2 regions of the Priestia sp. KCTC 13724 genome follow, and region 1 is predicted to be linked to the other one. Evidence: riboswitches for the same ligand, from Rfam matches in the RefSeq annotation. Region 1 holds a riboswitch; the other holds the start of a gene.
The links. Region 1 has a riboswitch for cyclic di-AMP ahead of AC1UFB_RS04945 (potassium channel family protein). Riboswitches for the same ligand answer to the same signal wherever they lie in the genome.

Region 1 (13,679 bases):
CGATTAAAAGTTATGAACTCTCAATCGTTCAGGTATAGTAGAAGCTGAACTACTTATGTCTCAGTCTCTTTCTCAAATTACTTTACTTTTTTAGCACCTAGATAACGTTCACTCCAATAGTTCGAGTTTTTATCACTGATTGTTACACCTTTTGAGGTAGAAGTGTGAATAAACTGATTATCACCTAAATAAATCCCTGCATGAGAAGGGCCTTCTTTATATGTTTTGGTTCCAACAATTCCATCAGCTACTAGATTATGATCTTGCTGAAAAGCTTGAACTGCTACTTTTGTTTCGTAATTAAAGTATGTAGAAACCTTACCCTTTAAATATCCTTCTTGCTTTAAAGAATCTTTGACTTCATAGATGCTTTCGTTTTTCATTCCTTGTTTTAATAGCTCGTCGTTTGAAGCGGCTTGTCCAATGACGGGTGTAGACAATACGGCTCCTCCCATTAACATAGACGCAACCAATTTCCTCATTATACATACTCCTTCACCTATTTTTTCCCACTACTATCTATCAAAGTGGTCACTGTATCACCTTATCATGCACGCATCACAATCAGATAAATAGAACATAACAATCCCATGACAGCACATCACATTTTCATGACATTTTTGAAAATAACGCTCAAGCTTTTCAACAAGCAAACCGAAATATATAGTAAGGGTCCATGACCGTTATATACCCATATATGTGCTTACAACTTTAAGGATAATAGGTGATTTTATGAACTGGTTTAGGAAAAACACACATACCGAACAAGCAGTTGCTCTTGAAGAAATGACTGCAAGCATGCAAGTATCTAGTTTAGAAATTCAACAACAAATTAAAATGATTGGTCTAAACTTAGATGACCTTAAAAGAATCGTTAGGCTACAGCCTGCAGTTGAAGAAAATATTATTTCAATTGTAAACGAATTCTATCGAGCTATTGGAGAACAGCAACACTTAGTTACCATCATTGAGAAGCATAGCAGTATTGATCGCTTAAAAAACACGCTTAAAAAACATATATTAGAAATGTTTAACGGCAAAGTAGATGATGAGTTTGTACAAAAGCGTAAAATGATTTCAAAAATGCATGTAAAAATTGGTCTTGAACCGAATTGGTATTTATGCGCTTTTCAGAACTTACAAATTGCATTAATTGCCCTGTGCCATGAGGAGATAGACGAAAAAGAAGCCTGCATTCAAACTATTAAAAGTATTACAACGCTCATTAATTTAGAACAACAAATTGTGTTAACTGCCTATGAAGAAACGTTTGAAGAACAACGACAACTTTTATATCAAGAAAAAAAGCTTATTCAAGATGAGATTAGTCGTACCTCTTCTCTATTAGCTAACCTATCTGAGGAAACAGCACAGTTTGTTTCTCAAATAAGCAGCCAAACGGCGGATGTTGTGTCATTTGCGAATAAAAGCTCAAAGTTAGCTGAGATTGTTTCCAAAGATGCAATTGAAAGCCAAACCAAGCTCGAACAAGAGCAAGCAATGCTTGATGGCATCCAGCAAAATACTTCTCTCATTCAACAACGCATGAAAACGTTAGAAGATACATCAAAGCAAATTACACAAATTGTAGCGATTGTAACATCCATTGCTGAACAAACAAACTTACTTGCTTTAAACGCTTCAATCGAATCAGCTCGAGCAGGGGAACATGGAAAAGGATTTGCCGTGGTTGCTCAGGAGGTTCGTAAACTGGCGGAGGAAACAAAAAAATCAATCGCAAACATTTCAACTTTCATCAAAGATATTCAAAAACAAATAAAAAGCGTAGCTGAGATTGGAGATGAAGTGGCGGGGTTAACAAAAGACACAACGGTAAATATGAATAACATCACAACGTTTTTCACAAATGTTTTAACTGTCACAACAGAAAATAAACAGCAGAGCGTTCTAACAAAAAAAGAACTAGACAAAATATCTTCCATTATTTCAGAATTGACAAATCGTATTGATAAAATTGCTACATCATCCGATGAGCTTTATACACTATCTGAAAAGGTATAAACAAAGCAGAGCCAAGGCTCTGCTTTGTTCTTATCTAAATTAGAAAGTACCAGCTTGTGATAATCCGTATCCGAAGTGCGTGTCACGACCAGCTGGTCCTAAATCAATTGATTTGTTGATTAACAGTTGACGTAACTGTGCATTTGAATATGATGGGTATTTCTGTTTGTATAAGGCTAGGATACCAGCTGCATAAGGGCTAGCCATTGATGTACCGCTTAACGTTGAATATTGACCGTTTAAGTATGTGCTTAGAATAGCCGCACCAGGAGCTGCTATTTCAACAGTAGGGCCAGTTGATGAGAATGAAGCACGGCGATCATAACGATCCGTAGCTCCCACAGCAATAACTGAATCATATTTCGCTGGGTAATTTACCGTATCTCCTGTTCCAGCAGAGTTTCCAGAATTTCCAGCAGCAGCTACTACAACTGCTCCACTTTGATAAGCTCGATCAACTGCCGATTTTAATGCTGTAGATCCTACAGACGTTCCTAAGCTTAAGTTAATAATGTCCATGTCGTTTGCTACAGACCAGTCAATTCCAGCGATGATACTAGAAAGGCTTCCAGAACCGCTGCTTTCAAGTACTTTTACACCGTAAATATCTGCGTTATATGCAACACCAATCGTACCTGTACCGTTATTTTCAGCACCGATAATCCCCGCTACGTGCGTACCGTGTCCATTATCATCATTATAAGAAGATGTATATGATACAAATGAAGCTCCTCCAGCTACTTTTAAGTCTGGATGATTTGTTGCAACTCCAGTATCAACTACCGCCACTTTTACACCTTGTCCACTTAAACCAGTTGACCAACTTGTAGGAGCCTTCACTTTAGAGATTCCCCAGTCTTGCGTATCAGCTGCTACTGATATACGAATATCTTCTTCTACATAAGCTACATTTGGATCTTTTTCAAGCTTTTCAACCTCACTTGGAGTCATTTCTGCGACGGCAATCGGTAATTCTTTCATTTTCTTTTTCACTTTACCGTTTGCTTTTGTAATACTTTTTTCATTTACGCTACTTTTAAATCCTACAATCACTTGTTCTTTTTCTTCAGTTGCTGCATAAGCTCCTCCAGTAGATGGTATTAACACCCCTGCCGTAATTGCTAACGATGTTACAACCTTTAACCAACTATACTTTTTCATATCATTGCCCCTTTCGTATTTTCCACTGCTAGTTTTAGTAGTTTAGTAGCAGCAGAGACAATCCATTAACTTTGCCAGTGAAAGTTGGATTTACTACCTTTAATTATCTATTTTTACAACTTTTTGGCTATAGGTTAATAGGCTGTATAGAAAAGCTGACAAGAGCAAATCTAAGGGCATTTAAAAAGTATTTTTTTTACAATTAAAGAGTATATTTTACCAGGAAGTACAAAAAAATATCTTTAAAATATTCATATTATTATATCACTATCACAAAATAATATTATAATAATTTTCTAAACATTCTTTAATTTTAAAAACAATAGTAAAGACCTACCCTTCTTTAGTTCTTTATAATTATTATATATATGACTTTATTTCTTTTAATCTAACATGTAAAAAAAGACCATACAAATAGCATGGTCATATACCGATCGAACCAGACAGTTGGGGGAATTGTCATGCATCGGGTCTTTATTAGAGGGCGTTATGATGTGAAAGGAAATCATAATGACTTCCTATTTTACTATATTCACTACAAGAGTTTTTGCAATGGACAAACGTGGATTCTAATACCTTTTTTATTAAACAGTAACACGCCAATCTGCCTTATGACCGTATCTTTTTTCGATTCTAAAACTCAATATCTGCAAAAGCGTAATAAGTCTGGACAGGCTCTCGGTTTCATTAAAAATTTTTTAAAAAAATGAATCTAAATTGATTACCTATACGTTATATAGGTAGAAGGCACTTTAACATGACTATAATTGAAAAGGAGGGATTGATTGGATGCGCAATCAATCAAAATTACCAGGAATCTTAATGGTTACATTCTTTTTAATGATCGCCACAATTTTAGGCGCTACTATTATGTTTTAATTAAAACGAAGACCGTATCCTTTGTTTATCTGTGAAAACAAAGAATGCGGTCTCTTTATTATCCAATCAATACATCTTCATTTGGATAACGAATTTTTTCACGTTTTGGTTTAGCTAAAGAAAATGCTAAAGTTAACGGACCTATCTTACCTAAAAACATGATAAAAATAATAATAACACGTCCAACGTATGATAGCTCTGGCGTTACTCCCATGGATAAGCCAACTGTTCCAAATGCTGATACAACTTCAAACATCAGCTTTAAAAAAGGCGTGTTCGGTTCCGATATATTTATTGCAAACGTAGCGAAGAACACAAACATAATTGCGATCATAGAAATAGCCAGTGCTTTTACAACATATACAGTACTTAACCTGCGCTTTAATAAGACAATATCTTCACGTCCTCGAATAAATGAAAGGACGGCAAATGTTATCACAATAAACGTTGTTAACTTTATTCCTCCACCAGTAGATGCACTCCCTGCCCCAATAAACATTAAAATGATCATTAAAAAAGCTGTTGAATCCGTCAAGTTAGCTATGTCAATAGAGTTAAATCCAGCGGTCCTCGTACTAACCGCTTGAAAATACGATGTCCACATCTTGTCACCAAGACTTAAGCTTCCCAACGTTTTGGCGTTTCCATACTCTAAGAAAAAAATAAACAGCATCGCCACAGTATTAATGATAAATGTTCCAATAATCATTAATTTTGAATGTAGGCTAAGCTTTTTGTAAGACTTTTTCTCCCATAAATCCGCCAGTACCGTAAATCCGATTCCCCCAATAATAAATAATAATGAAATCGTAATATTAATGAGTGGATCTCCTGCATACTGCACTAAGCTATCAGATAAAAGGCCAAACCCAGCATTATTAAATGCTGATATTGAATGAAACAAGCTAAAAAATAACCCTTTTTCCCAGCCGAACTCTGGTACCCACCGAATGGCTAAAAAAATCAGTGCAATCAACTCAATGACAAAAGAGAAGATAAAAAGGCGCTTTACTAGAAGAATGACGCCACCAATATTAGTTTGGTTTAAAGCGTGCTGGACCATCATTCGTTCTTTAAAACCGATTTTTTTACCGAGCATAATAAAGATCAGCACGGCAAATGACATGATCCCTAATCCACCTACCTGTATCAGAAGCATAATAATCGTCTGACCAAATACCGTAAAGCGCGTTCCTGTATCTACAACGGCTAATCCCGTTACCGTCATAGCTGAAGTAGAGGTAAACAAGGCGTCTATCCAAGAGATTGGTTCCGTTGTAGAAAATGGAAGCATTAAAAGTAATGCGCCAATAATAATTCCCCCTCCAAAGATTGATGTTAATAATTGGGGGGGCGTTAGCTTAATACTTCTGGCTAAACTCATTGATTATACGCCTTCTTCCTCAAAGCGATTAATATCCCGATTATGTCCAATAACAATGAGCATGTCACCTTCATGGATAATTTCATGGGCTGTTGGTGAAATTACCATTTCACCATTTCCACGTTGAAAACCAATAATATTACACCCATACTTGGAACGGATGTTTAAATCAAATAATGTTTTATTATGAATCTTTTTTGAAGCCATTATTTCTACAATGCTATAGTCCTTTGAAAGTTCAATGTAATCAATAATCTTTTCAGAAACTACGTGATGCGCAATTCGTTTCGCCATATCTCGCTCAGGGTGAATGACCTTATCGGCTCCAATTTTTTCAAGTACTTTTTGATGGTATGAATTTACTGCTTTTACCCACACCTGCTTCACACCCATATCTTTCAGTAACATTGTTACCAATACACTCGCTTCAATATCGTCTCCAAATGATACGATTGCATGATCAACATTTCGAATTCCAAGGCTTTTAAGGCTTGCTTCATCCACACCGTTTACTTGCACTGCATAAGTGGCTGTATTTGTGTACTTATTGACAACTTCTTGATTGCGGTCAATCGCTAGAACATCCACATCTAGATTGATGAATTCTTCTACAAGGCTGCCGCCAAAACGCCCTAATCCTAACACCGCAAATTGCTTTTTCATTTCAAACTTTCCTTTCCTATTCCGGTTTCTCTCTTGTTTTATTGTGCTCTTTTTTTATGATCTTACTTATTGTAACGATTAATTTCCACACAAAAAAACACAGGAAGGCTCCTGTGTTTTTTACACATTCCATCTCCCCCTCAAAACGCTTGCGAAGTTAGCTGTCGGATTCGGGTTATGAGAGTAACCCTACCTATAAAGGATTCACCCCGAGCACAAAGTGTGCAAAAGTGGTTCCTCCGCTCCTATTAGGATTCAGCGATTTCATCTATTTGTGACTTACTTTAAATGGAAAAATAAGTTATTACTTAAAGTTTCACCTTATCTTACTCCCACATTTTTGGTATGTCAATACCTTTTTCAAATAATAAAATCCCCCTAAAAATAAGAAGGCAAAACGCAGAAATTTTTATCATTTTTCACTATAATAGAATATAAAAATGAAAGAGCTGATGAGAATAGATGAACATTGATCGTATTGATTTACATATTTTAAAGGAGTTAACTACTAACGCTCGACTTTCCATGAGAGAACTTTCAAAATTAGTCAATCTATCAGCCCCTTCGGTTGCTGAGCGGGTTCGAAATTTGGAACAAGTTGGTATTATTAGCGGATACTCTGTCACTATTAATTGTGAAAAATTAGGGCTTCCTATTTCTTGTTTTGTTGAGGCAACAATTAAAAACGGTGAATATCGTCGCTTTAAACAATTTATCGCTACTTATCCATACGCTTTATTTTGTGAACGAATAGCTGGAAAAGCCTGCTTTATTACAAAGTTACAGCTTCCAAACCTTAAGGAACTTGAAAATTTCATCGATGAAGTTACTCCTTTTGCACATACTGTATCTCATATCGGTATTTCTCAAGTCGAAATGAAACCCGGCTTTATCGATTATCTTTTAAAAGAAAAATAAGTTAGACTATGACTTACTTCAATTCTTTTCATAAGGCAACCTTACATATTAACATTTAATTGCAAAAAGAGTTTGGGACATAACAAAATGATTGCTTCTAAGAGACGAACAATAGCTGTTCCAATCTTTTTGGTTTGTCTGAACACGTTCGTTCCATTGCGCTACGGCCACTCGCTTTCCGCGGGGAGGAACCTGAGCTTCCTCGCTGCGCTGCGGGATCTCCGTTTTCCCTCTCTTTCCCGCAGGAGTCGAGTGACCTACGCTCCATTCCACCCTGTTTCCAACATTGTTTTCACAATCAACAAAAAACCTGAACGATTAAAAGTGAGAAACTCTCAATCGTTCAGGTTTATCATTGGCTGAATTACTTATGTCCCAGCCTCTGAGGAGTATGAATGGAGACTAGTCATTTTATTTTCTTTATCTTTATGTATGCGAATTAAACAAAAAAATGCCTTTCAACCAAAAGGTGAAAGGACAATGAATTTTCCGAATAATGAAAGATTTTACAACCCTATCTTATCACTTGCAAAAACATTTGTCTATTTCTATTTTTATTCATTTCATTTATATTGCTCTATCACGATAAAAGGGGGCTTCATCAATGAAAAGAACAAACAGAATGAGACTGGGACATAACGAAATGATTCTGTCTCAACAAAAGATATCTGAACGATCAAAAGTATTCAACTGTTGATCGTTCGGATAGATCATTAGCTGAAATGCTTATGTCCCAACCTCAGTAATCTATATAAAAGGTGAATCAAGAGACTTGAACGTACTTAACCTGTCTCTTTAATTCATCCTGAACATAGTTATTGATAGCTTTTTGTACAAGCTTTTGAAGGATTGGCTCTTTCGCTTCTTCAACTGTTTTAAATTCAGCGCTATATCCCGCTTTGTCAAAGTAGCCTTTTACATCTTCTTCGGATATTTTGTCTCGAAAGAACTGTTTCGATTGAAAATGAGCTTTAATGTGCTTCTTTACAACTTCTTCTGAAGCATTTACACACCCAGTAATCAACAAGACAGCGATTAAAAATAGAAATAGCTGCCGTGCTGTGTATATCATTCATCGTTGCCTTGCTGTTTCAACGTTAGTGAAAGGTTTATTTTTTTTCCGTTTCTGTAAACGTCAAGCTTTACTTTATCTCCAATTGCACGCTCCGTGTATAAATACTTGCGCAAGTCACTGGATGTTTTTACTTCTTTACCATCTATCCCTACAATGATGTCTTTTGATTGCAAGCCAGCTTCTGAAGCAGCTGAAAAAGGTTCAACTGTCGTAACCACAACACCGTCAGAAGTATCTTCTGTTAGGCCTAGCTCATTTTCTTTAATGGCAGTTGATAAACCTGCTACATCCTGTAGCCCCACTCCCATATATGGTCGATTAATTTTTCCATCTTTCATTAGCTTGTCAATAATAGGTTGAACATCTGCAGTTGGAATAGCAAAACCGATTCCTTCTACACCGTCTTCAGCAATCTTTAAACTATTAATACCAATTACTTGACCAGCAGCATTGATTAATGCTCCACCGCTGTTTCCTGGATTAATAGCTGCGTCTGTTTGAATAACATCCAAGTTCCATTCCCCAGCTGATGTTGTAATGTTTACCGTTCTCTCCGTACCGCTTACAATACCTTGTGTGACTGTTCTTGAGAACTGCTCACCAAGAGGGTTTCCAATTGCAAGTACCGGTTCTCCGGCAACAAGTGAAGTAGAATCACCAAATTCAGCTACTGCCTCTACGTTTTTAGCATCCATCTCTAAAACAGCTAAATCGGTTAGCGGATCCGCACCTACAATTTGGGCATCCTCTTTCTTCCCATTTGATAACGTAACTTCTACCTTACTTGATCCTTCTATTACGTGGTTGTTTGTTACAACATACGCTTTGTTATTATCTTTTTTAAAAATAACGCCTGAACCTGTTCCAGATTCTGCTGTTTGCGTATCTCCTGAAAAGGGATTTGTTCGCTCTTGGATATTGTTTACGCCTACTACGGCTGGTGAAACTTTATCTACAACGGATACCAGGTCTCCTTGACTTACATTGGTGCTAATAGTTTTTGTAGCAGCTGTAGTTGTAGCGCTTGTTGAAGTAGATGCGTTATTCGTTTGGCTTCCATCATTTGTGAACCCTAGGTGAGGTGCACTATATAATACAATTCCTCCACCTAACACAGCACCTGCAATGGACGATGCAAGAAATGGTAAAAACCTTCTTTTAGATTTTTCTTCTCTTACATGCTCAGACCGATAAGTTGGATATTCTTGTTTCATACCTGGTTCTTGTTGATATTCTGCATCGTATTGAGCTTTCATTTGGTCATTATTAGGTTGACTGTTATATTCACCATCATTGTTATTTTGATTAAAGTCTCTTGGTTCCATATAATTGGCTCCTTTACATTCAATTATGTTTTTCGTTATTTACACTATATAACAAAAGTTTGGGATAAGTATCAAAAGAATATGGGAAATTGTGAAAAAATTTTTTCTGCTACCAAACACATAGTATAATAGCTTTGAATAGAAAGAGGAGTGTGTATAAAGTGAGCTTTACAATTTACTTAGTCGAAGATGAACAAAACTTAAATGAAGTTTTAACTCTTTATTTACAAAAAGAAGGCTGGTCTGTTACTTCATTTTCAAATGGAACAGATGCCAAAGCAATGATTCATACCCCTCCTAGTCTTTGGGTTTTAGATATCATGCTTCCTGATATCGATGGTTATCATCTCATTCGTGAAATTAAGTCTGCTACCCCTGATATCCCTGTGATTTTCATTTCTGCTAGAGATGCAGATATTGATCGAGTGTTAGGGCTTGAAATGGGAAGCGATGACTACTTATCCAAGCCATTCTTGCCTCGTGAGCTCGTTATTCGTGTTCAAAAACTTTTAAACCTTGTGTATGGTCAAAAACAAAAACACGAATCAACAATTGCTATCGGTCCCTATAGGTTAGACCTTCTTACACGAACTGTATATGAAAACAATGAGCCTATTGATTTAACGTCAAAAGAATTTGATTTTCTTGTCACATTATCTAAAGACATAGGTCAAGCATTTTCACGCGAGCAGTTATTAAACTCTATTTGGGGTGAGGATTATTTCGGTTCAGACCGAGTTGTGGATGATTTAGTACGCAGAGTTCGGAAAAAGCTCCCACACGCTCGAATTGAAACAATTTATGGATATGGTTATCGGATGATGAGCACATGAAAAATCGATCTCTTGCTTTTCAAATTTGGCTTGTCATCTCAGGCATATTGCTAGTTATCTCACTTTTGTTAGCTACGTTGTTTCCAAGCGCACTTAGACAGTTCTTTACGGATGAAATTTATACAAGTATTGAAAATGAACAGCATATTTTAAAAGAATACGGGTTGCCTAGCCGGTCTGGTGAATATTATTTTAGCAATGACGAAAACGGGCCATCTTTACGAAACCGTACGGTAGACCACATTTTATTACCTGAAAATGTCGATATTTCCTACCTATCATCGCGTGTTCTACCTCAAGATTTTTTAAGACATGCACAGGAGCTAGCTCAAGATCAAGAATCAACTGTCGAAAGGTATGAAAAAGACCTGGGTAACCGAACGTTATTTTATGTAATTAGTAAAGTAATCATTAACGACCAGCCTGCATTTTTATTATCGTTTTCATGGGATACGTATCGAAATGCTTTAGCTTCCGCTTTATTTAAACAGCTATTAGTCGTAATGTCCATCGTTTTCCTTCTAAGCTGGATTCCTTCTATTTGGCTCGCAAAATATTTAAGTCGCCCTCTTGTATCACTTGAGAGACATGTTAAGCGAATTGCAGAGCAAGAATGGCACGAGCCTGTAGCGTTAGATCGTACGGATGAAATTGGAAAATTGGGTTCTTCTATAGAACAAATGCGACAACGACTCATTCGAAAAGAAGAAGCACAACAAACTCTTCTTCAAAATATCTCACATGATTTGAAAACGCCTGTAATGGTCATTAGAAGCTACGCTCAATCCATACAAGATGGTATTTATCCAAAAGGAGATTTATCCAATACCGTTCAAGTCATTGAAGATGAATCACTGAAATTGGAAAAGAAAATCCGTGACTTACTATATTTAACAAAGCTAGATTACTTATCTGCTCATCCTGTCAATCATGAGCCGTTTGCTTTGTCAGAACTTATCGGCGAGGTAGTTGATAGGCTGCGGTGGAGTCGTACTGAAATTCAATGGGATATTAGAGATGATAAAGTGACAATTGATGGTGATAAAGAGCAGTGGACCAAAGTTATTGAGAACATTTTAGAAAACCAGATTAGATACGCTGAATCATCTATTTCTATCTTTGTTCACAGAAAAATTCGTGAAGGGATAGATATTGTAGAGTGTCGAATTGCAAATGACGGACCTCCTATCGAAGAGAACGTACTATCTACAATTTTTGAACCGTTTGAAAAAGGTTCAAAAGGAGAATTTGGCATCGGGCTCAGTATTGTAAAGCGGATTGTTACTATGCATAATGCGACAATCTCAGTACAAAATTTAGATAAAGGTGTTTCTTTCACTATTCGCATTCCAGTTTTACAAGCAAAGCCGTGACGTTTTTGCCACGGCTTTGTTGTTTATTTATTTGCAATTTCTTCTAGCTCATTAACTACAGAATCGTTTACTACGCGAGTAGAACCTAGTACTGTAAAATCCTTATAGCCGCTTAAAATATCAGCTGTGCCCGCTGGCAACTTGTCTGCATCTGTTAGGATAACTGGCACACCACGTTTTCCAGCTAAAATTGAGCCAGCTAGTGCATCTGGAAAATTAGTTCCCGCTGCAACATAAGCTTGTTTTGTATTGCCAAGCAGGTTCGTCACAACTTTTTGATTTGTTGCATAGCGATGTTCTCCTGCATATCTTACTCGGTTAGCTGGAAGAGAATTGTAAACTGTTGCATTTACTACCTGTTCAGAACCAATAACAATAGCTTCTGCTTTTCCTTCAAGCACTTGTGCTGTAGCTGCAGGAATTGAAGTTGGCCTTGTTAGTATAATAGGAATTCCTTCTTTCGCTGCATATGGAGCTACTGATAGAGCATCTGGGAAGTTTTGTCCATTCACTACAATTACTTTCGAAGAATTTATTTGTTTAGCAATTGCCGCTGACGTCTCAAAGCGATCCGCTCCTCCTAAACGCTGGACTTCCTTAGCACCTAACTGCTTAATTTCATCTAATACTGAATCTCGAATAACTCTTGAACTTCCTAATACAATTACTTTTTCAGGCTGTAAACGCTGGAGCTCTGCTTTTACAGTTGGATGCAATTCATGACCTGTTGTTAGTAATAGTGGAGCATTTTCCTGAACTGCAAGAGGGGCTCCTGCTAGCGCATCTGGAAAATTCCCTCCCGCTGCAATGACAACTGTTCGAGCCGTAGTCCACCCTTCTCTTGCAATTTCTGCAGCTGTATCATATCGTTCTGGGCCTGCTAAACGCTTTGCTTCACGGTTGTATTGCTGCGTGCGCTCTGCATTCGGATAATAAAAACGTAAAATTTGATCATAGGTTTGACCAGCTTTGGCACGATAATAAGCTCCGTATTGACTCATTCCTACACCATGACCATATCCTAGACCTTTTAGTACCGTTTCTTTATCAGTAGCATTTTGTTCAGTCACATAGTAACTTTTGATAAGATTTACCCCAATAATTGGACGAATATCAGAAGACTTTACATTATTTAAGCTCAATGTTTTCACATTAAGTTTCCCCTCTGAATCAACATCGTCTTTTACAATAAACTTGACTTCTAAGCTTCCTTTATTATAACGATTACTAGTATTCTTTTCAGTGAATTCTAGCTTTGGAATTGAGACAACCTTAATTTCTTTCCCTTTATAATCTTTTTTCTGTAAATAGGCTTTAATGTTATCAGTAATTTCCTTATCATTTTCTTTAATGGCACTCCACCATTCTTTATAGCGAACTAAGTCTAAGTTTTCTATGTTTATTTGCTGCTTGTTCACCGTTAAATTCCAAGGGTGCTTTGGATCATATGAATCGGTTTGAATTGGTAAATAAGGAAGCGATGTTCCTGACCACGCATTAGCATTTGACTCCGTAACTCCACCATTACTAGATGAATACAGTGCGCTAATTAATTTACCATTATATGTAAGTGTCTGACCATATGATTTCTCAACAGCTGCATTCGTATTAGCATAGACTGTTTTCCCACCGTATACTTGATATTGAATGGTATCATTAATTGTTTTGTTCAAATGCCCCATTGCATATGTACGTGCTGCAATAGCTTGTGCAGTTAATGACTCTACAGGCCAACTTGGAATCATTTCGTTAGGAACGACTCCCTTTAAATACTCTTCCATTGATACATGATTAATTGGTAGTATATATTCGTTACCTTCAATCACAAAATCAAAACTCCCACTATACACTCTTCCTTCAATACGCGTTTCTGCTGTTTGATTAGTGTATAGCTTAAAGGTTGTATCTTCCTTTAATTTGGTCGTTCCTTTATATAAAGAAATTTTCCCTTGTTCTACCTTTAAGAGATAGGTCTGATTAGCTTCTAATCGAACTCCTTCATAAGATGTCGCTGCATCTTCTGATGTTTGAATTTGAATTTCCTTT
Region 2 (7,950 bases), on a different contig from region 1:
AACCGAGTCCACCCAGTTTTCGCCGTTGTATTTACGGTCATGATTTACTTAGCAATTGGACCTTTTTTAGGAATCCCACGAGCAGGAAGCTTAGCATTTGAAATGGGCGTACAGCCTTTTTTACCTGAAGGAGTAAATGTAAAAGCCGCGCTGTTTGGATATACGTTTTGTTATTTTGCACTTGCTTACTGGTTAGCTTTAAAGCCTTCAAAGCTTGTTGACCGCTTTGGGAAAGTATTAACGCCAGTTTTATTAGTTCTTATTTCACTTATTTTTATTCGTGCCCTTTCTTATCCTTTTGAGCCGGCTGGTCAACCTGCAGGTAATTATGTCACAAAAGCATTCGCTACTGGATTTACCGATGGTTATGCGACCATGGATACAATCGCTGCGCTAAACTTTGGAATTGTCATTGCAATGGCTTTGAAGCAAAAAGGAATGACTAGTGCGAAAAGTATTATGTCATCATCCATTCGTGCAGGAGTAATTGCAGGAACGTTGCTAGCTATTATTTATCTTATGCTGGCATATTTAGGATCTGTTAGTCATGCCAATGCAGCAAATGGAGCAATAACGTTAACGAACATTGTATTTACGCTTTTTGGACCGTTCGGAGCTGTTCTATTAGGAGTTGTATTTACGCTAGCGTGTTTAACAACTTCTGTTGGATTATTAACCTCATGCAGTCAGTATTTTGAGCAATTAGTACCGAAAGTATCATATAAGGTTTGGGTTAGTACAATTGCCGTATTTAGTTTACTTGTTGCAAACTTAGGATTAACCATGATTCTAAAAATTTCAGTTCCAGTTTTAACAGCTATTTACCCTGTTGCTATTATGCTAATTGTTCTATCATTAACGAATTCTTTAATCAAAGGAAAGCAAGGTGTATATGCTTTATCTATTTTATTCGTTGGAATTGTAAGCGTAACGGACGCTTGTCTTCAGTCAGGGTTAAACTTAGGTGCTTGGGGGGAACTTGTAAAGACTTTGCCATTGTATAACACAGGATTTGGTTGGTTAGTACCAGCAATCGCTGGGGCTATGGGCGGTTATCTTCTTAGCTTATATAATCTAAAAGGTAAAGTAGTTCACTCAAAACAAGTTAAATCATATAGTAAATAAGATTGTCCATAAAAAAGCCCAAATGGGCTTTTTTTGTTCTTCAAATAAAGATTGTGTTTTTATCAGCAAACAATTATGATAAAAAGCGAATATTCACGTTTGCTATGAAGATGAAAAAATTATGTAATCTTGAAAGGTAGAGTAAAAATGTGGGAAATTATTGTTGCGATTATTTTAGGAATTGTAGAAGGTCTAACTGAATTTGCGCCTGTATCATCGACCGGACACATGATTATTGTAGATGATTTATGGCTGAATTCAAAAGAACTATTTTCACCAGAGGTTGCTAATACATTTAAGATTGTCATTCAATTAGGCTCGATCCTAGCCGTTGTTGTTTTGTTTAGAAATCGTTTTATTAATCTATTAGGGTTAAATCGTAAAAATGAGAAATATGAACAGGTAACAAATCGATTAAAGCTTTCTCAAGTTATCGTTGGTTTGCTTCCGGCAGCTGTATTAGGATTCTTATTTGAAGATTTTATTGACAAGCATTTGTTCTCGTTGAACACGGTGTTAGTCAGCTTAATTGCAGGAGCAATTTTAATGATTATTGCAGACCGCTTTGCTTCAAGAATTCCAAAAACAGAAACGGTAGATCAAATGACCTATCGTCAAGCCATTGGTGTTGGATTGTTTCAATGTATCGCTCTATGGCCAGGATTTTCACGCTCTGGTGCTACCATTTCAGGTGGGGTACTTTTAGGCATGAGTCACCGAGCAGCTTCTGATTTTACTTTTATTATGGCTGTTCCTATCATGGCAGGAGCTAGTGGGTTATCATTAATCAAAAATTGGCAGTATTTCACGATTGATGCATTGCCTTTTTTCATTGCCGGCTTTATTAGTGCTTTTATTGTAGCGCTTGTTTCCATTCGCTTTTTCTTAAAATTAATTAATCGAATAAAATTGGTACCTTTTGCTATTTATCGTATTGTATTAGCAGTTGCTATTTATCTTGTATTCTTTTAAGAATGCTAAAACAGCCTTGGTTACATTTAGAACCAAGGCTGTTTTATATTTTGGCATTTATATAGTTAAAAAGTTTTGAGTCATAAAAATAAATTGACAAGCTTTCGAAAAACAGATAAATTATTCTTATTGAATAAAATATTAATTCTGTATAATATTTCAGAAAAATAATTTAATAAGAAGCTTAGTCTACATTAGAGCGGGGGAACCACAAATTTGGTATATCATATGCCTTGGGGTGAATCTTTCCTGAGTGAAAGTAGGGTACTCTCAAACCCGAATCCGACAGTTAACCTCGTCTGCTTATTGAGAGAAAGAACATTGTCTTTTTGTCGACCATTCTTTCTTTTAGAATGGTCTTTTTTTAATTTTCAGAAAAAATAAAATCGCTTTACAACAGAGAGGAGAGCACATATGAAAAAATTGCGGTTTGGCATGGCAACACAAATTTTTGTTGGTTTAATTTTAGGTATTCTAGTTGGTGTTATTTGGTTTAATGATCCAAGAGTAGCAACGTATTTACAGCCGCTGGGCGACTTATTCTTACGCCTGATTAAAATGATTGTTATTCCAATTGTTATCTCAAGCTTAATTGTTGGTATTGCGGGCGCTGGTAACGGCAAGCAAGTAGGCCGATTAGGTGCTAAGACTATCATTTACTTTGAAGTCATCACAACGTTTGCAATCATTATAGGTGTGTTATTGGCTAATGCTTTCCAACCAGGTGTAGGAGTGGACATTGAATCTGCACAAAAGACTGATATTAACCAGTACGTAGAGACAAGTGAAGAACAAAGTGAGAAATCCGTTGCAGAAACGTTCCTTCATATTGTTCCAACGAACTTCTTCCAATCATTAGTGGAAGGTGACATGTTAGCCATCATCTTTTTCTCCGTGTTATTTGGATTAGGTGTAGCAGCTATTGGGGATCGTGGAAAGCCTGTTTTACAATTTTTTGACGGCGTTTCTCATGCGATGTTCCATGTTGTTAACATGGTGATGAAAGTTGCTCCTATCGGGGTCTTTGCTCTCATTGGTGTAACTGTTTCTAAGTTTGGTTTAGAATCATTAATGTCTCTAGCGAAACTTGTTATTCTAGTTCACGCTGGTTTACTGTTCTTCTTAATTGTGGTTTTAGGAGCGGTTGCGAAATGGGCTGGTGTAAATATCTTTACATTAATGCGTTATTTAAAAGATGAATTGCTGTTAGCATATAGCACATCAAGTTCAGAAACGGTATTACCGCGTATTATGGGCAAATTAGAAAAAATGGGATGTCCAAAAGCTATTGTATCGTTTGTTATCCCAATTGGTTATACGTTTAACTTAGATGGATCTGTGCTGTATCAAGCAATTGCCGCTATTTTCTTGGCACAGGTTTATGGAATTGACTTAACCATTGTCGAACAGCTAACGCTAATCCTAGTGCTTATGATTACTTCAAAAGGGATGGCAGCCGTTCCAGGAACATCATTTGTTGTATTATTAGCAACGTTAGGTACGATTGGAATTCCAGCCGAAGGTCTTGCATTCATTGCCGGTGTGGACCGAATTATGGATATGGCTCGTACAGTTGTAAACTTAATGGGTAACACAATTGCAGGAATTGTTATGTCTAAGTCTGAAGGCAAGTACAATCCTATAAAAGCTAATGAAGTGATGAAACAGTCGAGAGAGGCAAAAGTAGCTAGCTAATGTATCTTCTAATCTCTCGTAACAATGCTTAATGCATAAGGCTACTTACCGGTTCTATTTTTATGAACAGGTAAGTAGCTTTTTTGATAATTTTTTGATTAGTTCTTTATTAATAAAGAAATTAAACCTATAATTATAGTAGGTAACAACAGATATGTTTTTAAATAAACAAGCTGAGCGTGCTCTAGTATGTGGCATGTGAGTGAATTTAGGAAGAAAGCGTGGGAGGCATTTACATATGTGGAAGAAGCGCATAGCAATTATTGTATCGATTATTGCAGCTTGTTTTTTAATTCCTTATAGCTTACCAATTGTCTTTGCATTATTAACAGCAATTGTTCTAGAAGGTCTTATTCAAAAGTTGCAGCATTCTTTGAAGTTTAGTCGAATCTATGCTGTATTAGTAGCGTTTTTATTATATGTTGTATCCATAACATTAATTGGTTTCTTTATTATTCGTACAATTGTAACGCAAGTAGTGGCTCTCTCAAAAGTTACGCCTTCTTTTGTAAAAGAGCTTTATGAAACAACAATTTATCCTAACATTATTAAGTGGAAGTATTATTCAAACGCTCTTCCTACAGAAGTCATTTCATCCATTGAAAACGCAATCGAAAGCACCATTAATTCATTGGATACACTATTAAAAGGAACCGTTGAGTTAATTATTAGCTTTGCTGCAACCGTTCCAGGCTTCCTGCTAGAATTTCTGATTTATTTAGTTGCTTTAGTATTCATTAGCTTAGAGCTACCGAACATAAAAGAAAAAGTAAAATCGTTTTTAACAGATGAAACGAAATATAAAACAAAGATTGTTATTACGCAATTAATGCAAGCAGGTGTTGGCTTCATTAAAGCTCAGATTGTATTGAGTCTTTTAACATTTGTGATGGCTTATGTTGGGCTATGGCTATTAAATGTTCCGTACACGGCTTTATTGAGTCTTTTAATCGTTATCGTTGATATTCTACCAATTCTAGGAACAGGTTCCGTTCTAGTTCCATGGGGAATATTTGCTTTAACTCAAGGTCAAGACTCGTTGGCAATTGGTCTATTTATTTTATTTGGGGTGATTACCGTCGTTCGAAGAGTTGTAGAACCAAAAGTTTTTTCAACAAACATGGGGATTTCTCCTTTAGCTGCGTTAATTAGCCTGTATATTGGATTTAAATTGCTAGGGTTTGTGGGGCTGTTTTTAGGTCCAGCTCTTGTCATCTTATATGATGCGCTTCGAAAAGTTGGCGTCATCCAAATTAACTTTAAAATTTAGGAGACTGAGACATAAGTAGTTCAGTCCTTACTATACCTGAACGATTGAGAGTTGATAACTTTTAATCGTTCAGGTTTTTTGTTGGGGTTTTTTACAGAACGACTCGTTAATTCGTTAGATTGACAGCATTCGTTCTTTTTTTACTTTTCAATTAAAGGGGATTAATATACAATTATGACTTGTGAAGCTTTAAAATATCACGTTTTGTTATAGAGCAGTAAGTTAACTAAGGAGGAAGTCGTTTGTTAGAAACAATTGTTTTATCACTAGTAGAAGCGCTTAAGCAACTTTCGTATTTCGGCGTTATCTTAGCGCTAACGTTTGAATTTGTCCCAGCAGAGCTAGTCTTACCACTCGTAGGATATTGGGTATATCAAGGTGACATGAACCTTTATTTGGCTATTTTAGCAGGAACAGTTGGAGGCGTGTTTGGACCATTAACACTTTATGCTCTTGGTCGCTATGGTGGGCGTCCACTTGTCTTAAAATATGGAAAGTATTTTCTAGTAAAAGAAAAGGAAATCGATGCAGCAGATCGATTTTTTAATAAATATGGGGCAGGAGTAGCCTTTTTTGGTCGCTTTATTCCTGGAGTACGTACAGCCATCTCGCTTCCTTGCGGAATGGCAAAAATGAACGTTTGGCAATTTTCCATTTACACGTTTGTAGCGATGTTACCAATTACTGCCCTTTACGTATATCTGGGTTATAAGTTAGGCCCACAATGGGAAGATGTTGGACCTATTGTATCTCAATATATGCAGCCGATTGGAATTGGACTATTAGTTATCATTGTTATTTTCTTTATGTTTAAATATGTGAAAAAGAAATAAAAAGCATAAGGGAAAAGAGAGCGTCCAGCAAATAAGTTGTCTGGGCGCTTTATGTAGAAAGGGGAAAGCATGTGGAAACGACTGAACAGCTGGCTAAAGAATTAAAGAAGATTGAAAAGTGGGAAAAAAGTCAAAAGGGACTATTCTTTTGGGAAAAGTTGCTTCGCTTACCTTTTGCAGCGCTTGATAAAGTCACGCCTAGGTTTATCCACGAAAAAATAGAAAAGCTTCTTGACGAGGTTGCTAAGTACATTGATAACGGAGGCCAATATTTAGCTAATACTTCCGCTACGTTAGAAAAAGCATCTAAACGTTTAAAAGAAAAAGATTTAACATTAACGGATATTCAGCAGTTATCTATTCAAGAAATGGATGAGTTAGCAAATGCCTTTGTGGAGGCACGTCAAAAAAATGCTAAAATTCAAGGTGCTACGACTGGAATTGGTGGTATCTTCACGCTGGCTATTGATGTACCGTTTGTACTAGGGCTAACTTTAAAAACGCTACAAGAAGTAGCTGTTTCCTATGGATACGACCCGACAAAACAAGAAGAGCGTGTGTTTATGGTAAAGTGCATGCAGTTCTTATCCTCTGACATTGTAGGTAAGCGAGCAATTTTAGAAAAGCTATCAGAAGGGAAGCGAGAACAAAGCTTATCGCAGCTTCAAGGTTGGAGAGAGGTATTTACGACTTATCGAGATAACTGGGGATGGAAAAAGCTTTTTCAAATGATTCCTATAGCAGGTATGATCTTCGGTGCTTATGTAAATAAGCAGGCGATTGGAGACATTGGAGAAATAGGGACGATGCTTTATCGTAAACGCCGCATCTTAGAACGATTAGAACAAGAAAAGAATTTACAAGAGTCATAATAAGACATTTCCTGCGAAATAACATTATTTCTAGGGAAATATGTCGATAAAAAAGCATCCTTGCTACTAAGAAAGGATGCTTTTTACCTTAAACAATACCGAAGAAAGTGTAAAGTGCAATGATGACAAAAACCGCTAGCGTTTTAATGATCGTAATTGCAAAAATATCTCGATATGCTTGACGGTGAGTCAAACCTGTTACTGCAAGAAGCGTAATAACAGCACCGTTATGTGGAAGTGTATCCATACCGCCTGATGCCATTGAAATAACGCGGTGCATCACTTCAGGTGGTATATTAAACTGATTAATTGCCGCTAAATACTTTTCTGACATAGCGCTTAATGCAATTCCCATACCGCCTGATGCAGAACCAGTTATACCAGCCAATGTTGTTGTAGTCACAGCACCGTTAACAAGTGGATTTGTAAATGTCTCGGAAATTCCTTTACTAATAACACCAAAGCCTGGAAGAGCAGCAATAACGCCTCCAAAACCATATTCAGCACCCGTGTTCATAGAAACTAACAATGCCCCGCTGATACTGGTGTTAAGACCTGCTTGAAAGTTTACTTTTATCTTTTTCCAATCATACAGTAGTGTCGCAATAATCCCTACTACTAGAGCCATTTGAACTGACCAAATAGCAAGTACAGATGAAAGCTCAACTTTTCCAAAGGAGTCAAGACCAATGGCAGTAAAATCAAAGCCATTTGGATACCAAACAGGCAAAGTCATTGTAAATACTTTATTCATAACACCTACTAAAATGAGTGGTACAAACGCTAAGATTTGACGAGGCAAGGTTGGTTTTTCACTTTTCGTACTTGTTTCTTCTTCTCCCGTTGTTACATCATTTTCTAGCTTCTCAGCTGCAGCTGCGGTTTCGTGGTCAAAGCCGTAGTACCCTTCACCAGCAGCTTCTGCTTTTTTACGACGAGCTTCTAAATACTTCATCCCTACAAGTAAGACGAAAATGGCTCCAATAATACCGAGCATCGGTGCAGCATAAATATCAGTTTTGAAGAAAGTAGTTGGAATAACGTTTTGAATCTGTGGAGTACCTGGTAAAGCATCCATTGTAAACGTAAAGGCACCTAATGCAATCGTTCCTGGAATAAGCCTTTTAGGAATATTGGCTTCTCGAAATAGATTCGCTGCAAATGGATAGATAGCAAAAACAAC

Region 2: another riboswitch for cyclic di-AMP. It lies ahead of AC1UFB_RS01140 (cation:dicarboxylate symporter family transporter); the one in region 1 lies ahead of AC1UFB_RS04945 (potassium channel family protein).

What each region holds. Positions count from the first base shown of each region.
Region 1 covers NZ_JBXDLD010000030.1:33,597-47,275, forward strand. The annotation lists gene AC1UFB_RS04925 (NlpC/P60 family protein) at 78-482, opposite strand; gene AC1UFB_RS04930 (globin-coupled sensor protein) at 733-2,022, shown strand; gene AC1UFB_RS04935 (S8 family peptidase) at 2,062-3,183, opposite strand; gene AC1UFB_RS04940 (TrkH family potassium uptake protein) at 4,121-5,446, opposite strand; gene AC1UFB_RS04945 (potassium channel family protein) at 5,450-6,109, opposite strand; cyclic di-AMP (ydaO/yuaA leader) riboswitch at 6,241-6,380, opposite strand; gene AC1UFB_RS04950 (Lrp/AsnC family transcriptional regulator) at 6,572-7,027, shown strand; gene AC1UFB_RS04955 (hypothetical protein) at 7,076-7,300, opposite strand; gene AC1UFB_RS04960 (hypothetical protein) at 7,791-8,099, opposite strand; gene AC1UFB_RS04965 (S1C family serine protease) at 8,096-9,316, opposite strand; gene AC1UFB_RS04970 (response regulator transcription factor) at 9,589-10,260, shown strand; gene AC1UFB_RS04975 (sensor histidine kinase) at 10,257-11,633, shown strand; gene AC1UFB_RS04980 (SpoIID/LytB domain-containing protein) at 11,657-13,679, opposite strand, start outside.
Region 2 covers NZ_JBXDLD010000009.1:471-8,420, reverse strand. The annotation lists gene brnQ (branched-chain amino acid transport system II carrier protein) at 1-1,125, shown strand, start outside; gene AC1UFB_RS01145 (undecaprenyl-diphosphate phosphatase) at 1,273-2,097, shown strand; cyclic di-AMP (ydaO/yuaA leader) riboswitch at 2,269-2,415, shown strand; gene AC1UFB_RS01140 (cation:dicarboxylate symporter family transporter) at 2,512-3,792, shown strand; gene ytvI (sporulation integral membrane protein YtvI) at 4,031-5,062, shown strand; gene AC1UFB_RS01130 (DedA family protein) at 5,305-5,895, shown strand; gene AC1UFB_RS01125 (EcsC family protein) at 5,967-6,767, shown strand; gene AC1UFB_RS01120 (GntP family permease) at 6,856-7,950, opposite strand, start outside.